4 regions of the Pseudarthrobacter sp. MDT1-56 genome follow, and region 1 is predicted to be linked to each of the others. Evidence: riboswitches for the same ligand, from Rfam matches in the RefSeq annotation. Region 1 holds a riboswitch; each other region holds the start of a gene.
The links. A riboswitch is a leader RNA that binds a small molecule or an ion and turns the genes downstream of it on or off. The one in region 1 is predicted to bind thiamine pyrophosphate.
Positions count from the first base shown of each region.

Region 2: linked by a shared signal. The riboswitch ahead of AC50YC_RS15800 (bifunctional hydroxymethylpyrimidine kinase/phosphomethylpyrimidine kinase) and the one ahead of thiC (phosphomethylpyrimidine synthase ThiC) in region 1 are both predicted to bind thiamine pyrophosphate.
Region 3: linked by a shared signal. The riboswitch ahead of AC50YC_RS16690 (ECF transporter S component) and the one ahead of thiC (phosphomethylpyrimidine synthase ThiC) in region 1 are both predicted to bind thiamine pyrophosphate.
Region 4: linked by a shared signal. The riboswitch ahead of AC50YC_RS06605 (FAD-dependent oxidoreductase) and the one ahead of thiC (phosphomethylpyrimidine synthase ThiC) in region 1 are both predicted to bind thiamine pyrophosphate.

Region 1 covers NZ_JBWZCK010000024.1:3,903-7,093, reverse strand. Annotated here, with positions in the region: partial or broken gene AC50YC_RS19480 (IS3 family transposase) at 1-558, opposite strand, end outside; AL1L pseudoknot at 167-280, opposite strand; gene AC50YC_RS19475 (SRPBCC family protein) at 806-1,108, opposite strand; TPP riboswitch at 1,427-1,534, shown strand; gene thiC (phosphomethylpyrimidine synthase ThiC) at 1,532-3,191, shown strand, end outside.
Region 2 covers NZ_JBWZCK010000011.1:114,215-117,405, reverse strand. Annotated here, with positions in the region: gene AC50YC_RS15805 (Rne/Rng family ribonuclease) at 1-1,424, shown strand, start outside; TPP riboswitch at 1,530-1,627, shown strand; gene AC50YC_RS15800 (bifunctional hydroxymethylpyrimidine kinase/phosphomethylpyrimidine kinase) at 1,610-3,191, shown strand, end outside.
Region 3 covers NZ_JBWZCK010000012.1:108,575-111,765, reverse strand. Annotated here, with positions in the region: gene AC50YC_RS16700 (DUF4386 family protein) at 11-778, shown strand; gene AC50YC_RS16695 (heme-degrading domain-containing protein) at 770-1,315, opposite strand; TPP riboswitch at 1,509-1,652, shown strand; gene AC50YC_RS16690 (ECF transporter S component) at 1,719-2,402, shown strand; gene AC50YC_RS16685 (ABC transporter ATP-binding protein) at 2,419-3,191, shown strand, end outside.
Region 4 covers NZ_JBWZCK010000003.1:361,331-364,521, forward strand. Annotated here, with positions in the region: gene thiS (sulfur carrier protein ThiS) at 1-42, opposite strand, end outside; gene AC50YC_RS06605 (FAD-dependent oxidoreductase) at 39-1,397, opposite strand; TPP riboswitch at 1,439-1,573, opposite strand; gene thiE (thiamine phosphate synthase) at 1,600-2,307, shown strand; gene AC50YC_RS06615 (ferritin-like fold-containing protein) at 2,342-3,013, opposite strand; gene AC50YC_RS06620 (RNB domain-containing ribonuclease) at 3,055-3,191, shown strand, end outside.

The DNA.
Region 1 (3,191 bases):
TGCACCGGGCCACCCGGTGTCCCTCTCGATTGAGGGCAGCATAGACCTTCCTGGCCCCGTAGACGCTGTAGTTCTCCCGGTGCACCCGAGCAAGCTTTTCCGTTGTCACGGCGTCCGAAATTGATCGTTTGGACTCAGGGCGTGCCTTGGCTGCGTAGTAGGTTGACGGGGCGATCGGCAGCTGTTTGCAGATCGGCTCGACCCCGTATTCTTCCTTGTGATTGTCAATATAGGAGATCATCGTCGGGAGTGGCGGTCGAGCTCCGCCGCAAAGAAAGCTGATGCTGATTTCAAGATCGCATTCGCCCTCCGCAACTCAACAACCTCGCGTTCAAGCTCTGCCAGACGGGTAGCGTCGTCGGTTGTAGTGCCAGGGCGCACGCCCTGGTCGATCTCGACGGTCCGCACCCAGCCGCGGATAGTGTCAGTAGGGATGCCCAGCTGCGCGCCGATTCTGGTGCAGGCTCCTCGCCGGCCACTGGGGTTCTTCTGCGCGTCCATTACAAGCCGGACCGCCCTCTGGCGAAGCTCGTCAGGATACTTTTTTGGTGCTGGCATGGTGCTCATCCATTCAAGGACTCAACACCCTCCATTAAACCCGGGGCAGTTCATAGGCATTGGGCTATGTCGCCCACTTACAGCGCAGGCTGAGTGCTTTCCACGAATCTGACGCTCCTCCGGGTCCGGCGTGTGCGCCCGGCGGAGGGAAATTGCGTGACGGGCGCGCAATCAACGAACTCGACGCTGGTGAGCAGACCGTCTGACGCGAGGAAGTGGGTCGGTGTCCGCCGTGGCGACGCGTCGCCTACCCAGCCGCGTGGCTCTCGAGCAACTCTTTGATCTCTTTGTCCATCGGCTTGTGCACGCGCGCCATTGTCTTCTTGATCCGGCCTGCCAGACGGGGACCGATCACCGGGATGCGCGCGATGCCCGGCGGCGCGATCTCGATCGTGAGGTGTGTCCCGGATCCCTCTGGCTGCATGCGCAGGACGTGGGTGCCCGACATCAGCTGCTTCATGATCCACCCCTCGGTGGTCTGCACGAGGAGCTCGTTCGGCACGGCTTCGACGTTGCGCGCCCTGAACTCGTAGTACAGCCCACCAATCAAGTGTCGGAATATCCGGTACGTGGTGCCGACCCAGTCCGGTGTCTTCTACACCATCTGAACGGTGCCGCCCATTAAGGAGGCATTGATGCGGTTGGTGTTCTCCATGTCCACCAAGAACGCGTACACGGTCTCCACCGGAGCGTCGATGTGCATCTCGGTTAGCACCTTGGTCTCCATGGAAATCTCCTATGTTCAACCCCAATGCTTCGACCGCACCGCCGAGAACCCCAGTGCCGAAAGCCCCTCTTCGACCCTCTGCGGCGGGACCGTCGCTCCTCCAGCGGATTTCCACCGGGAGTGATGCTTCTGTAGGCTCGATCACATCCACACGGGTGCCCCTGCAGGGGCTGAGATCGGGCTGAGGCAGTCTGCGACCGTTGAACCTGTCCGGGTCATGCCGGCGAAGGAAGTAGGAAACCACTGATGAGCTCCATGAATTCGCATTCGCTCGCGTACGCCCGCGACCCGGAACACGGCATTAGCGTCCCTGTCACGGAGATCGCCTTGGAGGACTCTCCGAACGGGGTGAAGAATCCACCGTTCACGGCGTACCGGACGGCCGGTCCCGGAAGCGATCCTGTGATCGGTCTGGAACCGTTCCGGTCCGGATGGATAGAATCCCGGAGCGACACCGAGCCCTACGGCGGCCGGGAACGGAACCTGCTCGACGACGGTAAGTCAGCCGTGCGCCGGGGAGCCGCTTCTGCTGAATGGAAAGGCGCGCAACCGGTGCCCCGCCGCGCCCTCGACGACAAGACCGTGACCCAGATGCACTACGCCCGCCAAGGCATCATCACACCCGAGATGCGGTTCGTGGCACTGCGGGAAAACTGCGACGTTGAACTTGTCCGCAGTGAAGTCGCAGCGGGCCGGGCCATCATCCCCAACAACATCAACCACCCCGAATCCGAGCCCATGATCATCGGCAAGTCCTTCCTGGTGAAGATCAATGCGAACATCGGCAACTCGGCTGTCACAAGCTCAATCGCCGAGGAAGTCGACAAACTGCAGTGGGCGGCCCAGTGGGGCGCCGACACCGTGATGGACCTCTCCACCGGGCATGACATTCACACCACGCGTGAATGGATCATCCGCAACTCTCCTGTCCCGATCGGGACAGTGCCGATCTACCAGGCGCTGGAGAAGGTTAACGGCGAGGCCAATGACCTGACCTGGGAGATCTACCGGGACACCGTGATCGAGCAGTGCGAGCAGGGCGTCGATTACATGACCGTCCATGCCGGCGTGCTGCTGCGCTACGTGCCGCTGACCGCAAACCGGATCACCGGCATAGTGTCCCGCGGCGGCTCCATCATGGCCGGCTGGTGCCTGGCCCACCACCGGGAGAACTTCCTCTACACCCACTTTGATGAACTGTGCGAGATCTTCGCCAAGTACGACGTTGCCTTCTCCCTCGGCGACGGCCTGCGGCCCGGCGCGACCGCGGATGCCAACGACGCCGCCCAGTTCGCCGAACTAGACACCCTCGCCGAACTGACCAAGCGCGCCTGGGGATACGACGTGCAGGTCATGGTCGAAGGCCCCGGGCACATCCCCTTCCACCTCGTCCGGGAAAACGTCGAACGCCAGCAGGAGCTCTGCGACGGCGCACCCTTCTACACCCTCGGCCCGTTGGTCACCGACATTGCGCCGGGCTATGACCACATCACCTCGGCCATCGGAGCCACCGAGATCGCCCGCTACGGCACCGCGATGCTCTGCTACGTCACGCCCAAGGAACACCTCGGGCTGCCGAACAAAGACGACGTCAAGACCGGCGTGATCACCTACAAGATCGCCGCCCACGCGGCGGATCTCGCCAAAGGCCACCCCGGAGCCCACGAACGCGACGATGCCCTGTCCAAGGCACGCTTCGAGTTCCGCTGGCGTGACCAGTTTGCCCTCTCCCTGGACCCGGCCACGGCCGAGTCCTTCCACGACGAGACCCTGCCCGCCGAACCGGCCAAGACCGCGCACTTCTGCTCCATGTGCGGACCCAAGTTCTGCTCCATGCGGCTCTCCCAGGACATCCGCGACCAGTTCGGAGACATGCCCGAACAGGAAGCCATCGCCGGAATGAACG
Region 2 (3,191 bases), on a different contig from region 1:
AAGCCTGGGACACCATCGAGGCCTACGTCACCTACGTGGCCCCGGACCTCGTGGGCCGGCTGGAGAAGTGGACCAAGGACACTGACATCTTCGCCGCGTGGCGCATCGACGAGCAGATCCACAAGGCCCTGGACCGCAAGGTCTTCCTGCCCTCCGGCGGCTCCCTCGTGATCGACCGCACCGAAGCCATGACCGTGGTGGACGTCAACACCGGCAAATTCACCGGCAGCGGCGGCAACCTCGAAGAAACCGTCACCAAGAACAACCTCGAAGCAGCCGAGGAAGTCGTGCGGCAGCTCCGGCTCCGCGACATCGGCGGCATCATCGTGATCGACTTCATCGACATGGTGCTCGAATCGAACCGCGACCTGGTGCTGCGCCGCATGGTGGAGTGCCTGGGCCGGGACCGGACCAAGCACCAGGTCGCCGAAGTGACCTCGCTGGGCCTCGTGCAGATGACGCGCAAGCGGATGGGCACCGGGCTGCTGGAAGTCTTCGGCGAACAGTGCGAAACCTGCGCCGGCCGCGGCATCGTCACCCACGACGAGCCGGTGGAGCACCGCCGCGCCAACGTCGTGGCGGCCGAGCACCACGTTCCGCGGACTGAGCACCAGCCCGCCGCCGCGCGGACCGAACGCAAGGGCCGCCGCCGCGGCAGGGGCAGCCAGGGCACGGACGAGCAGTCCGCCCCGGCAGCAGTCCACGCCGAGCCCACCGAGGCCGAGCGCCACGCCAAGGCCGAGGCCACCCGCGCCGCGCTGGCGAACATCGCCGCAGCGGCGCACGCCGCCCACCTTCATGACGGGGAAGCAGCCACCGCTGCCGACGCCGGGACCCGCCAGGCCGCCATCGAGGCAGCCGTCGAGCTGGCCGCCACGGAGGAAGCTGCCGGTCGTCCCGCCGCCGTGCTGACGTTCGGCGGCGAGCAGGTCGCCCTGCCGTTCGTGGAACACGCCGACGAGACCAGCGCGCCCGCGCTCACCCTGGACCTCCTGACCGAGGCCTTCGCCCACCTGGGTGAAGTCGAGGCAGCACCGGCAGCCACGGCTCCGGCCGCGCAGGAACCGGCCGCCCCGACCGGGAATGCGCCGGCAACGAAGGCTCCGGCAGCCCGGACCGCAACGGCCGCTCCGGCGCGCACGGGCGGAACCGGACCGGGACGCGCCCAGGCGCCTGGTTCCCAGACCGAAGCGGAAGCCGAGGCCGGCACCTCCCGGGCACGCCGCGGACGCCGCAACCGGAGCGCCAGCCGCGCCCAGGGCGCAGCCAACGAGACCTCGGTGGAACAGCGCCAGGAAACCCGGCAGTCCGCCGCCGTTTCGGTGCATGAGGCCAAGGTCCCGGCGGCCACCACGCCGGCGGCCAAGCCTGCCGCGAGCGAACCGATCATCCTCGGAGTCGGGGTTCCGGCCTCGGAGCTCTAGCACCGGAACAGTTCAGCAGGGCCGCGGGTGCGGTCCGGACGGCGTAGCAATACGACCAGGTCCGGGCCGCACCCGCGACTTCGTTAAGGGATGCGGCTAGGCTGGATCCCTGACACGGGGTGCCGCGCATCGAGCCGGCTGAGATCCAGACCCGTTGAACCTGTCCGGTTAGCACCGGCGAAGGGATGTCTCTCTTGACCACCACCTCCACGTTTCTTCCGTGTGTCCCTGCCCCTTCGGCGCCCCGGATCCCGCGGGTGCTCGCGATCGCCGGTTCCGACCCCTCCGGCGGCGCCGGGATCCAGGCCGACCTGAAAAGCATCGCCGCGCACGGCGGCTACGGCATGGCGGCCATCACCGCCCTGACCGCGCAGAACACCCGAGGCGTCAGCGCCGTCCATGTCCCGCCGGCAGCGTTCCTCACGGCACAGCTGGACGCCGTCAGCCAGGACATCGGCATCGACGCCGTTAAAATCGGGATGCTGGGGGATGCGGCCGTGATCGACGCCGTCCGCAGCTGGCTGGAGAAGGTCCGGCCCGCCGTCGTCGTCCTGGACCCGGTGATGGTGGCGACGAGCGGCGACCGGCTGCTCCAGGAGTCCGCCGAGACGGCGTTGCAGGAGCTGCTGCCGTACGCGGACCTGGTCACCCCCAACCTTGCCGAACTCGCCCTCCTGCTCCACGAGCCCGTCGCCGGGAACTGGACCGTGGCCCTGCAGCAGGGCAAACGGCTTGCGGCCCAGACCGGAGCGACGGTCCTGGTGAAGGGCGGCCACCTCGACGGCGGCAGCGGCGCCGGGGACAGCCAGGGCGATCCGGGCAACGAGGGCCATCCGGACGTCGTCTTCGGCTGTCCGGATGCGCTGGTGAACACCGGAGGACTGCTGGTCCAGGACGTCGTTGTGGTGCCGGGGGAGCGGGTGCCTACCCGCAACAGCCACGGCACCGGATGCTCGTTGTCCTCGGCGATGGCGACCGTGCAGGCCAGAATCATGGGACAAGCCGGGCCGGGGGACTGGGAGGCCGCGCTCCGCCAGGTCAAGCCCTGGCTGCAGGAGGCCCTGCGCAGCTCGGCGGACCTCGACGTCGGAACCGGCAACGGCCCGGTCCATCATTTCCACCACGTCCAGCAGCACACCCAGGACCATGGCAGGACCGGGCGCGTCCTGGCCGCGGGTACCTTCGCCGCCGCGCTCCGGGAAGCGGCCACCGGGGACCTGGCGGCGATCTACGGACTGGACTTCATCAAGGCCCTGGCCGACGGGTCGCTGCCGGAGAAGGAGTTTGCCTACTACCTCGCCCAGGACGCCCTGTACCTGAACGGCTACTCCCGCGTCCTGGCCCGCGCCGCGGCGATCGCGCCCACGGAGGCCGAGCAGCTCTTCTGGGCCCGTTCCGCACAGAACTGCCTCGAAGTCGAGTCCGAGCTGCACCGCACCTGGCTGGGCACCCGCTCGGCCGGGGTGACGCCGGGGCCGGTCACGAAGACCTATGTGGACCATCTGCTGGCGGCCTCGGTCTCCGGCAGCTACGGGGTCCTGGTGGCCGCTGTACTGCCGTGCTTCTGGCTCTACGCCGAGGTAGGGGAGACCCTGCACGCACAGTTCCTCGCCACCGGCGCCCCGGACGCGCACCCCTATGCGGCGTGGCTGCGCACCTACGCGGATGAGGAGTTCGCCGCCGCCACCCGGCAGGCGGTCGCCTACGCCGACGCGGCGGGACTGGCGGCCTCGGAGAGCGAACGGCAGGCCATGACGACGGCCTTCC
Region 3 (3,191 bases), on a different contig from region 1:
ACCTTCGAGCATGGACCAGCCCAAAACCCGACCGCGGGGCCACGCCTCGCCGCCCACCGCCCCTACGACCGACGGCCAGACCTGGCGGCGGCTCTATTTCTGGGCCGGCATCGCCTCGGCGCTCTTCGTGGCGCTGCTGATCCTCGCCCTGGTCCTGGACTTCGCCGCCCCGCCCCCGGTCCACGGGGGCTCCGAGACGCTGGAATTCATTGCGGGGAACAAGGGGGTCTACCTCGCCGAGCAGCTGCTGTGGATTGTGCCGAACATCCTGCCGGTGCTGGTGTTCGTGGCCCTGTTTGCGGCGCTCGCCCCGCTGGATAAGAGCCTGGCCCTGCTGGCCACCGTCATCGGCGGCCTGTCGTGGGCGCTGATCCTCGCCGTCCCGGTCACCAGCCGGGGCTCCCTGGTGCTCGTGTACCTCAGCGACCGTTACACCGCGGCCGGCGATGATGCAGCCCGGCTCCGTTACGCGACCGCCGCCGAGGCCATCGTTGCGGAGAACAACACCCCCGCCGTCGTCGGCGTCCTGTCAGCGCTTGGCATCCTGCTGATCTCCGTCGTCATGCTCAAAGGTGTGCTGCCGCGGACCCTGGGTTGGCTCGGGATCGCCACCGGCGGCCTGGGCGTCGTCGCGGAGGCGCTGCGCGACGCGGTTCCGGAGTTCTACTGGGGTTACGGGGTGCTGTTATGGGTCTGGTTCGTGGCAGTTGGGCTGGCCCTGATCCGGCTGGCCGCGCGGACACCCCGGAGCAGCGGCAGCTCCGGCAGGCTAGTCTGACCGCGCGGAGCGGCCGAGGATTTCCGACAGGGCCTCGACCACCAGCTCATGGTCGGCTTTCTGCGGCAGTCCGGAGACCGTGACGGTGGCGACCATCCCCGTTCCGCGCAGATAAATGGGGAAGGCACCGCCGTGCGCGGCGAACTCCTGCTGGTCGAACCATTCGTTGTCCTCTATCCTTCCTCCGGCGGCCCGGGCCCGGAGACCGACCAGCAGCGACGGGACTTCGTACCGCACGGCTGTGCGCTGTTTGGCCCTGATCCAGCGTTCGTTGTCCGGGGTGGCGCCCTCCAGCGCCGCATGGAAAAGCACCTGCTCGCCTTTGGTGATGTCGATGGCGATCGGGTGGGACCGTTGCCGGCCGAGTTCAACCAGGAGGAGCCCGAGGTCCAGGGCGTCGTCCTTGCTGAAGGACCTGAACTGCAGCTCATCCATTTCCGCCAGGATGCGGCCGATGAGCGCACCCAGGGAACCGTGCGGCTGCGGTTCCGCCGAGTCCGGGTCGTAGTCGGGGGAGGGCACTGGTGAGTTGGTCAAATGATTCAGCTTCCGTTAGTTCACCGCCGTTGATGGCCGGCCGGCCGCGGCGTCCGGCGTTCCCGTGCTTTGCCGACTCTACCAAGCGGGCCGTTCCGGGTCACCGGCGCGGGCACCGGCGGATTGTGACGGCCGGCCCCGGAAAACAACGCTCCACGGGTGTAAACTGGGCCACGCCCACAAGGGCGATATTTAGATACGACAGGGGAGCGCCGCCGTCGGGCATCACCGGAGGAATCCGGGGAAACCACAGGTGGGCGCTGAGAGTGCGGACAGCCGCAGACCCTCGAACCTGATCCGGTTAGTACCGGCGCAAGGGAGTCGAGTTCTCAGAGTGCGCGGGGTGGCGGAGGAAGCTGCGGGCCCCGGGTCACTCTCCCCTCCTGTTCCTCAGGAGGACGATATGACTGACACATCAGCCGAGCACACACCTGCCAAGCAAGAACCTGCCAACCACGAACCCGCCAGGCATCAACCTGCCACCACGCCCGCCCGACGCAGCCATAACTGGCGTGTAGTGGACATTGTGGTGGCCGCGTTGATCGCGGTGGCCGGCGGCGTGATCTTCTGGGCCTGGTCCCAGGGCGCCAACATCATTTCCGCCCCCGTCAACGCGTTCTACCCGCCGCTCACCGGGCTTTACGCCGGCGGCTGGATGATCCCCGCGGTGCTGGGCATGCTCATCATCCGCAAGCCGGGCGCAGCGCTGTTCTGCGAAGCCGTGGCCGCCACCGGCGAGCTGATCATGGGCTCGCAGTACGGCACCACGGTGCTCATCTCCGGCCTGCTGCAGGGTCTTGGCGCCGAACTGGTCTTCGCCGCCTTCATGTACAGGAAGTTCAACCTTCCGGTGTCCCTGCTCGCCGGTGCCGGGGCGGGCCTGTTCTGCGGTCTGAATGATTCATTCCTGCCCTGGGGCTGGAACATCGCCTACGCCGGCGGCGACAAGCTCGCGTACATCATTTTCACTGCCATCTCCGGCGCCGTGATCGCCGGCGGGCTGTCCTGGCTCGCCACCCGCGGCCTGGCCCGGACCGGCGTGCTGAGTTCCTTCGCCTCCCGCAAGGCCGCCACGGAGCCCGTCTGACGTCCGCACACTGACCATGACATCCTCAGATACAGTACGCCCGGCCACAATCGCCGCCCGCGGCTGGGGCTGGCGGCACGCCGGCCGGTCCCGGCCCGCCGTCAGCGGCCTGGACCTGGACATCCGGCCCGGGGAGCGCGTGCTGCTGCTGGGACCCTCGGGTGCCGGCAAATCCACGCTGCTCCACGCCCTGGCCGGGGTGCTCGGCGACAGCTCCGCGGGCGGCGCTGAGCACGCGCCTGGCCCCGCGGCGGACCCCGAGGACGCGGACGAGACCGGCAGCCTGCTCATCGACGGCGCCCCGCCGCGGTCCCGGCGGGGCCGGGCCGGGCTGATGCAGCAGGACCCGGAGACCCAGGTGGTGCTCTCTCGCCTCGGCGACGACGTCGCCTTCGGCGCGGAAAACCTCTCCGTGCCCCCGGGGGATATCTGGTCACGGGTAGCGGAAGCGCTCGACGACGTCGGGCTGGGCCGGCTGCCGCTGGACCACCCGACGTCCGCGCTCTCCGGCGGGCAGAAGCAGCGCCTGGCGCTCGCCGGCATCCTGGCGATGCGCCCCGGGCTGATCCTGCTCGACGAACCCACCGCCAATCTGGATCCGGCCGGCGTCCTGGAAGTCCGCGACGCCGTCGGCCGCTGCCTGGAGAAGACCGGAGCCACCCTGGTGGTGGTGGAGCACCGGGTTTCGGTCTGGAAGGAGCTGGTGGACCGGATTGTGGTGCTGCAGCCGGGATCGGCCACGGACTCCGCCGTCCTGGTCGACGGGCCGCCGGACCAGGTCCTGGCGCA
Region 4 (3,191 bases), on a different contig from region 1:
GTCGGCGAGCGAGTGCTCTGTTCCGTTCAGTCGGATGTTCATACCGTTTCCTTGCTGTGCTCAGGGGTGGTGTCCCGGTTGGTGGTATTCCGGGGGGCTGTTTCCTGCGTGCCGGTGACCTGCGGTCCGGTGGCGAATCTGTCCGGCCGGAAGTGCGCCCAGCGGGGGTCCGCGACGCCGTCCAGCAGTTGCCGGCAGATCTCCGCGGCAGCGGGGGTAAGCAGGATGCCGTGCCGGAAGAACCCGGTGGCGATGATGAGTCCCGCCACGTCCCCGTGCTGCGGATCAGCGACCCGGCCCAGCAGCGGCGCGTTGTCCGGAGTCCCGGGCCGGGCCCGCGCCGTGGCCTCGAGCAGTTCCAGTTCGGCGACGGCGGGGACCAGCTGCTGCGCGTCGCGCAGCAGCTGGTAGACGCCGCCCGCGGACACGGCGCCGCCGGCCTGGTTGCCGCCGGAAGGGTTGCCGCGGTCCGTGGCTTTCGTCTGGTCGTCGGCTCCGAGGTCATCTTCCCGCTGGGTGGCTCCGATCACCACCGTGCCGTCCTGCCGGGGAACGAGGTAAACCGGCACGCCACGGACCAGTCCCCGCACCGTCGCGGTCAGCAGCGGCCGCAGTTTCTCCGGCACCCGGAGCCGGAGGATGTCGCCGTGGACCGGCCGCAGCGGCAACCGGAGTCCGGCAGGCAGGCCCCTGAGCGCGGCGGCGCCCAGGCCGTTGGCCACAATGGTTTCTTTGGCCCGGACGGTGCCGCCGCCGACGAGGCTGGAGCCCGTCACCCGTCCGTCCGCCCAGAGCAGCCCGGCAGCGCGCCGGCTGATGATCCGGCAGCGGCTGTCGGCGGCCAGGAGTCCGCCGATCCGGGCGATCAGACGGCGCGGGTCCACTTGGTGGTCGGCGGGAATGTCGAAAGCGCAGGAGATGCCCGGGCTCAGCAGCGGCTCACGTAGCCGTGCCTCCCGGACGGTCAGCGGCTCCACGGCAAGGCCGTGCCCCTGCTGGACGGCGCGCAGGTCCGCGAGCGCCCGGCGGTCGGCGGCATCGGCACCCACGGCGAGAGTCGGCGTCGTGAGGTAACCCGTGCCGTCGTCTGTCCCGGCCCGCCCGGCTCCACGGTCTGCTCCGCCGTCCAGCCCGCCATCCAGTCCGGCGGCGAAAGCCGGCCAAAGGCGGGAGGATTCCAGCATGAGCTCGAGGAGAGCTTCCTCCTGGTAGTGCAGTTCACTCACCGGGGCGAGCATGCCGGCAGCCGCCCAGCTGGCGCCGCTTCCGGGGGCATCGTCGATCAGGGCGACCGAACGGCCCGAGAGCCGCGCTGCCCAGGCGATCCCGTGGCCGACGACTCCGCCGCCGATCACGGCAACGTCGTAACATTCCGGGGTTTCGGCGTCATCGGCCATCGCTGCTTCAGGTCCCGCGGGCGTGCCGCGGACGGATGTGTGGCCCAAGAAGGATTCCTTCCCTACGCCGGTACTAACCGGATCAGGTCAAGCGGTCGGCTCTGACGCCCTCTCAGCCCGTGCGCGCCGGACGCCTGTGGCGTGATCGGCTGCGGCGGGCTCCCGCGGTATTCGCCCAGTTTAGAGGAACTAGGCTGAACGCATGAGCCAGGATGCCGCCCACGCCACTGCCCGCCTTTACCTCTGCACCGGGGCCCGCCAGGACCGGGGCGACTTCGCGGCCTTCGTGGACGCGGCCTTTGCCGGCGGCGTTGACATCATCCAACTTCGCGACAAGTCCCTGGAGGCAGCCGAGGAGCTGGAACTCCTGGAGGTTTTGCACCAGGCGGCCCGCCGTCACGACCGGCTCTGGGCCGTCAACGACCGGGCGGACCTGGCCTCGCTCTCCGGGGCGCCGGTGTTCCACATCGGGCAGAAGGACATCCCCCTCGGGGCTGCCCGGGACTTCCTGGGCGAGGACACCGCGATCGGGCTCTCTACCCACAGCCCGGACCAGGTGGACTCAGCCATCGCCGCCTCCACCGGCCGCACTGGCCTGGACTACTTCTGTGTCGGGCCGGTGTGGGCCACCCCCACCAAGCCGGGGCGCGCCGCCGTCGGGCTTGATCTGGTGCGCTACGCGGCTGACGCGACCCGCCGGGCATCGGCCCTGGCCGAGGGCCAGGCCCGGGGCGAAGTCGCGGGCGAGGTGCCGTGGTTCGCGATCGGCGGCATTGACCTTGGAAATGTGGAGCAGGTGGTGGAGGCGGGCGCGCGGAGAATCGTGGTGGTCCGCGCCATCACCGAAGCCGACGATCCCGCGGACGCCGCCCGGGCCCTGCTCGCGGCACTCGACGCCGCGGGGAACTGAACGCGGGGAACTGGGTCCGGTCCGGTCCGTCCGCTCAGCCGGCCAGGCCGAGCTCGGTCATCCGGCGTGAGTGGTTCGCCGCCAGTTCCGCCATCAGCTCGCGGACCAGTTCCTTGGACCGGTCCTCGTCCGCGCCGATCAGGCCCCCGATGAAGGCGTGCTCAAAACTCACCCGCTGCGCCTGGGTCAGTGCTTCCCCGAGCAGGCGCCTCGCCCACAACGCCAGCCGCGAAGCCAGCCGCGGGTCGTCGGCAAGGGCGGTCTTGATCCGCTCCCGCAGCACCGCCGTCGCGCCCCCATCGGACTGGATCTGCTCCACCAGGGTCCGGGTTCCGGCGTCGACGTAGCGGGAAATGGCACGGTAGAAATCCGCGGAGACGGTGTCGATGACGTACGCCTTCATCAGGGATTCGTACCAGTCCGCCGGCCGGGTGCGTTCGTGGAAGTGGTCCACGGACGGCTGGAACGGCAGCATGGCGGCCTCCGCATCCAGGCCCATGGCGTCGAGTTTGGCGCTCACCAGCTCATAGTGCTGGAACTCGATCACGGCGAGCCGGCCCAGCACCGCACGGTCGTGCAGGGTGGGTGAATACCGCGCATCGGAGGAGAGCCGCTCGAAGGCGGAAAGCTCGCCGTAAGCCATCACGCCGAGCAGATCCATCAGGAAGCTGTTGTAATGGGCAGGATCAGCCGGGGATGTGCTCATGATCCAAGACTAATGGCGTAAATGAAGCTAATCTGATTTTCGTGTCCCATCATCGCTTGACCCCCAGTGTCCACCAGCAGAAGAACCAACTGGCCGAGGCGCTCAACGCGCTGCGCACGACGCTGGAGTTGCCGGGCCCCTTCCCTGAGGACGCACTCCGGGAAGCCAAGGAGGCAGT